DNA from 2 places in the Terribacillus sp. FSL K6-0262 genome. Region 1 is predicted to be linked to the other one. Evidence: riboswitches for the same ligand, from Rfam matches in the RefSeq annotation. Region 1 holds a riboswitch; the other holds the start of a gene.
The links. Region 1 has a riboswitch for glycine ahead of gcvT (glycine cleavage system aminomethyltransferase GcvT). Riboswitches for the same ligand answer to the same signal wherever they lie in the genome.
Positions count from the first base shown of each region.

Region 2: linked by a shared signal. The riboswitch ahead of MHI54_RS10115 (amino acid permease) and the one ahead of gcvT (glycine cleavage system aminomethyltransferase GcvT) in region 1 are both predicted to bind glycine.

Region 1 covers NZ_CP150277.1:3,128,424-3,131,593, forward strand. Annotated here, with positions in the region: gene MHI54_RS16080 (SNF2-related protein) at 1-1,474, opposite strand, end outside; glycine riboswitch at 1,671-1,758, shown strand; gene gcvT (glycine cleavage system aminomethyltransferase GcvT) at 1,915-3,015, shown strand; gene gcvPA (aminomethyl-transferring glycine dehydrogenase subunit GcvPA) at 3,027-3,170, shown strand, end outside.
Region 2 covers NZ_CP150277.1:1,938,943-1,942,112, forward strand. Annotated here, with positions in the region: gene MHI54_RS10105 (DUF2268 domain-containing protein) at 66-833, shown strand; gene MHI54_RS10110 (hypothetical protein) at 975-1,238, opposite strand; glycine riboswitch at 1,473-1,551, shown strand; gene MHI54_RS10115 (amino acid permease) at 1,671-3,017, shown strand; gene MHI54_RS10120 (sugar diacid recognition domain-containing protein) at 3,152-3,170, shown strand, end outside.

The sequences.
Region 1 (3,170 bases):
GTTCGAATAAATTGATTTTCTTATAAAGCAATTCAAGTATGTGTGCTTCCAATGTGTCACGTACTGCAAAATTATAAATTTGCACATCTTTTTGCTGACCGAAACGATGGATCCTGCCGATTCGCTGTTCCAGCCGCATCGGATTCCAAGGCAGGTCATAATTGATCATATTGCTGCAAAATTGAAGGTTGATTCCTTCGCCGCCAGCTTCGGTCGCAATCAGGACCTGGGCGTGCTTTTCGAACAGCTCACGCATCCAGTCCTTTTTGCCGGCTTTGAAGCCTCCCCGGAAGGGCACGGAGGATATGTCGTGCTGCTTCAGTGTCCATTGCAAATAAAATTGCGTTGCCCGATATTCGGTAAAGATGATGAATTTCTCCCCGGGCGGGGCGGCCTTGATCAGCTCGACAACCTTTAACGCCTTGCTATGCTGAGGCAGCTGTTCGATTTCTTTCATGAGCGGCAGATAGGCAGTGCCGGATTCCGGATTTTCCTCGACCATTTTCTTCATGGACAAATATGCAGCTTCCCTGGAGCTGCATAGCTCCCGGAGCAGGGTGATTTTTGCGAAAGTCGCTGCGGCGCTGGTGGAATCCTGCATATTCTCATACACCCGGCGCTCTGCCTCGGTGAAATCGATCCAAATGGTCTCGACTTTCCGCTTCGTCCATTGCAGTCCCGTTTCCTCCCGGCGGTTGCGGACCATCACTTTACGGATGAGTTCTTTCAGATAATGATGCTCTTCTGCATCTTTGCGATCATCTCCATATGTATCTTTGAATTGCTTGTAGCTGCCAAGGTAGCCAGGCTTCAGCAAGGATACGAGATTATAAATATCGCTCAGTCTATTTTGGACAGGCGTTGCTGTCAGCAGCAGGCAATATTTCTTTTTTAACGACTGGATGAAGGCATAATTCTTTGTTCGGCTGTTCTTCAGTTTGTGTGCTTCATCGACAAGTACGAAATCATAGTCTTGCTCCAAGATGATCTCACGGTGGGGTGAGCGTTTTGCCAAGTCGATAGAGGACACGATCACATCATAATGCTCCCACACATATTGCTTTCGCTGGGATGCGGCAGGTATATGGAACTTGGAATTCAATTCGTTCACCCACTGATTGACCAGGGATGCTGGCACAAGCAGCAGCACTTTTTTCACCAACCCGCGTATCATCAATTCCTTCAATACCAGACCCGCTTCGATCGTCTTACCAAGCCCCACTTCATCTGCAAGGATGGCGCGCCCATTCATCTCTTCGACTACCCGCCGGCTTGCTTCCAGCTGGTGCGGGTGGAAGGTCATGTGAGGCAGATAGCCGGGCGCGACCAAGCCGGTGAATGTATCGATATTCGTTTCTTTGGCAGCTGTATAGGCCATTTGGAAATGCTCCCAGGATGCTGTTTCTCCTTCTTTCTGCAGTACCTCATCCATCATATTGATGAAGTGTTCATCGTCGTGTATTTCCGCTTGCATGGTGAACTCATCTCCTTATTCTTCGGAGTTTCATGAAAAAAGCATAAAAAAGATAGACACAATCAAAAATTGTTATGTTATAATTGGGCTGAAACCAAACATTATCAATATTTTTTGTTAGAATGTTTGGATTTTGCTTTTTTATAGGTTGATTGTCTGTTAGTATGCCCGCGATTTACAATTTCATAAACCGCGAGTGAATGTTGGAGGAGAGACCGCAGCAAGCGGCGCCGAAGGAGCAAATATTGAGTGAATCTCTCAGGCAAAAGAACTCCAGCACGACGCAACTCTGGAGAGTGCTTCCGTAATGGGAGCCACCCAAGAAGCAATTATGGTCCAAGGACGATAAGAAACTTTCTGGTAAATGGACAGAGCCCCTCAAAGTTTTTTCGAGGTGGCTCTGTTTTTCGTTGCGAGGTACATAAGAGAGGAGAAGGATGATGAGCGAGTTGAAAAGAACACCGATTTATCCTGCTTATCAGGCAAACAGCAAGACGATCGATTTCGGCGGATGGGAGCTTCCGGTCCATTTCACCAGCATCCAGGAAGAGCATCATGCCGTGCGGCAGGCTGCCGGCTTATTCGATGTTTCCCATATGGGAGAGATCCTGGTTCATGGGCCGGCGAGTAAGGATTTCCTGCAGTATGTCCTGACGAATGACTTGGAACTGCTTGTTCCAAACAAAGCGCAATACAGCGTCATGTGTTATGAGGATGGCGGAACGGTGGACGATCTGATTGTTTATATGCTGGACAATGATCGTTATCTTTTGGTTGTCAATGCTGCCAATATCGAAAAGGATTTCGAATGGCTGCTTACCCATAAGCGTGATGGCGTGGAGATCGAAAATCAGTCAGGGGCTTATATGCAGATTGCCCTCCAAGGACCCAAGGCAGAGCAAATCCTTCAGCAGCTGACAGGAACGGAATTGTCTGAAATTTCGTTTTTCCGGTTTGCTTATCCTGTGAATCTGGAGGGGATAGACGGGGATTTCCTGATTTCGCGCACTGGCTATACGGGCGAAGATGGTTTTGAAATCTATGGACCGTCTGCAAGCGGCCAGGCTGTCTGGGAACTGCTGTTAAAAAAAGGCGGGCAATATGATCTTCAGCCAATCGGTCTGGGTGCGAGGGACACATTGCGTTTCGAAGCGAATTTGCCTTTATACGGCAATGAATTGACAAAAGAAATCACACCGGTCGAAGCAGGCATCGGCTTTGCGGTGAAAACGAATAAGTCCGCCGACTTCATCGGCAAAGAAGTCTTGAAAAAGCAAAAAGAGAACGGAACGGAGCGAAAGTTGGCCGGTATCGAGATGCTGGATAAAGGAATCCCTCGTCATGGATATCCGATTTTTAAAGGCGATGTACAGATTGGTGAAGTAACAACAGGCACCAAATCACCTACGCTGGATAAATCAATCGGTCTTGCCCTCCTGCAAGCGGATGCTTGTGAAGAAGGAAATATTGTGGAGGTGCAAATCCGAAAAAAAAGATTGCAGGCCAAGGTTGTCGCAATACCATTCTATAAGCGGAAATAGGGGGATACGCCATGGATTTCAGGTACTTACCAATGACAGACCAAGATAAAGAAGAAATGCTGCAAGTGATAGGTGTGCAGGATACGGAGGAGCTTTTCTCCGATATTCCGGAGGAGGTCCGGCTCAAAGAGCCTCTTCGGATAAAGGAACCGAAG
Region 2 (3,170 bases), 1.2 Mb from region 1:
TTGTGCTGTATGCAAAAGCAGGACGTGCTCTTCGTGAATAAATTGGTGTTGTGAGGAGGAGTGCTATGAGTGTAATCAGGACAGATGAATGGCTGCTTCATGATTATGAGGATCCAGTCGGGATGTGCGGGCAGCTGACAGAACATTTCCCGGGAGCTTCTGCTTCTGAAATATATGATTACCTCGTCAGGCATGGCATGTATCGCCCGCTGAAGAAGCGGGGGGAACAGCTGCTGGATCAGAAGGTGTGGGAGATAGTGAAGCAGGACGAGGCTTTCCTGCAGAAGGAATGGGGAGGTCCGGATATACCGATCTTTATCTTTCCATCAGATGTGCATAATGAATGGCTCCAAGCACAATTGGGAGGCAAGTCCGGGCTGGCTTTCGGTGATAAGCTTTTTTTATTTATCTCCCCGAAAAACACGGAAGAGGAAATAAAGGCAATATTTACGCATGAATACAATCATGTCTGCCGGCTGAATCACTTTGACAAAAAGGAAGGGATGTACACGCTGCTGGATACGATCGTATTGGAGGGGATCGCGGAAAATGCGGTCAGGGAAAGACTGGGGGAGGAGCTGACTGCAAGCTGGGCATCCTTTTATTCGGATAAGGAAATCGCCAAAATGTGGGCGGATTACATTCTGCCCAAGCGGCGGCTATTACGTGAGGAGCAGGAATTTCAAGCGATTTTATTCGGTCATCGTAAATATCCGAAGATGCTTGGTTATTGTGCCGGTTATCATGTAGTGAAAAGGTATATGGAGAGAAATAGCCTATCAAGCAAGGACTTGCTGCCTGTCGAAGCGGATGTGATTGCCGGCGGGAATTAATGGTGCATGGAGCTTAGTGGATATGGACGATGATCATGGAGTCAGGGTGCACCAAGTCCTGACTTTTCGTCATACCCACTTCTCCATGGCTATGATGCCGTTATCCTGGTCTGCTGAGATAAACATGCTTTAGTTGAATGGTCAAATCCAGAATAGGGAAAGCAAGGCTATTCCTGCAATGGCTCCCAAGGCCACTCCCCAGCCAAATCCCCAGCCGCCGCCATACCCCCAGCCTCCGTAACCGAAGCCGCCCAGGTTCCGGGAGCGGCCAAGTGGCTGCAAATATACTCGGTTCTGATCTACACGCTGAATGATTCCTCTATGGATTCTGCCATCATGGCATCGGATTTCAACTGCTTTACCGCTGTATCTTTGGCATAATGAACGATATCTTCCAACTGACATACCTTCACCCCCATAACGTTTTAAGGATTCAGGGTATTATATGTCCCAAATAAAATATCGCAGGGTACACGTATCTTAGGGGTTTAGCGGAATCTTGGTGTCAAGGGGATCGAGGTGCCATGCTGCAATCTGGATTTGACAAAAAATCCAACAAACATTAGAATGAACGGTAATCAAGCAAAATCTAAATAACTTAATAATAAAGCTATGAATGCTATGGATCACACTATAGCAGGAGCAGCTTCTGGAGAGACCGCTATTTGCGCGGCGCCGAAGGGTTCACAATCTCAGGCAAAAGGACAGAAGAGTATCGGATATGTATTTGTGTTTTGCAGCGCGCGCATGACCAATAGTATTTGTTATTCTTGTGATCAAGAGATTGGAGAACCTCCGATCTCTTTTTTTATTGGGTTTTTGAAGGAGGAGTAAGATTTGGCACAACAAGGGCTGAAAAGGGACTTATCAAATAGACATGTACAGCTGATTGCCATTGGCGGTACGATCGGTACGGGGTTATTCCTGGGATCCGGGAAAGCGATCCAGCTGGCTGGCCCATCGATCATCTTTGCATATTTGATTGTTGGCATTGCGCTGTTTTTTGTGATGAGGGCGCTTGGGGAGCTGCTTTTATCAAAGGCAGGCTATCAATCCATCACGGACATAGCCGAAGATTATCTTGGACCTTGGGCATCGTTTGTGACGGGCTGGACGTATTGGTTTTGCTGGATAATGACAGCGATGGCGGATGTGATTGCTGTCGGGGTGTATGTGAATTATTGGTTCGATATCCCGCAATGGGTACCTGCACTTATCTGCGTCATCGTTTTATTGGGACTTAATTTACTTACGGTCAAGCTGTTTGGGGAATTGGAATTTTGGTTCGCCTTGATCAAGGTGATCACGATCTTGGCCCTGATCGGTATTGGCATCGTGCTGCTGGTGATTGGTTTCCAGACAGATACAGGAGCCGTTTCGGTTGCCAATCTATGGGAGCACGGAGGACTGTTTCCCAATGGGATTCCTGGCTTCCTGCTCGCCTTCCAGATGGTCGTCTTCGCGTATGTCGGTGTGGAATTGATCGGTGTATCGGCAGCCGAAACTGCTGACCCAGCCAAGAATATCCCCTCGGCGATCAATAAGATACCGTTACGGATCCTATTTTTCTACGTGGGCGCACTTTTGATTCTATTGATGATAAATCCATGGACAGAGCTGAATGCAGCAGAAAGCCCATTCGTGAAGACATTCAGCTTGGTCGGCATTCCGCTTGCGGCAGGCATCATCAACTTTGTCGTATTGACATCGGCAGCATCTGCCGGGAACAGCGGCATGTTCTCCACCAGCCGGACTTTATACAACTTGAGCAAGCAAGGACAAGGTCCATCGCAGCTTGCCAAATTGAATAAAAAGCACGTCCCGGCGAACGCTTTATGGCTGTCGGCAATCGTTGTATCCGTGGGGGCGCTCTTAAGCAAACTCATCCCGGATCAAGCCTTCAGCATTGTCACGACTATCAGTGCCATCTGTTTTATTTGGGTTTGGAGCATCATTCTTATCTGTCATATCAAATATAAGAAAACCCGTCCTGCATTGCAGGCAAAATCAACGTTCAAGGCACCGTTTGCGCCATTTGTGAACTATGCTGTGCTGGCGATGTTTGCAGGGGTCCTCGTTATCATGCTGTCGGCGGATGAAACGCGGCCGGCGCTGCTGCTGACGCCTTTGTGGTTTGTATTGCTGCTTGGGCTGTATGGGGGCAGAAAGAAACGGTCCAATTAAGGTAATCGAATGATAGGAACAGCTTCCGGCAAATGGAGGCTGTTCCTATTAATCTATGATATAAGTTAAGTTGTCCATCCGCTCTCCACTATGATAGATTCTAAATGAAATGAGCGGGAAGGCGGGTAAAAAATATGCAATTCTTGACGTATG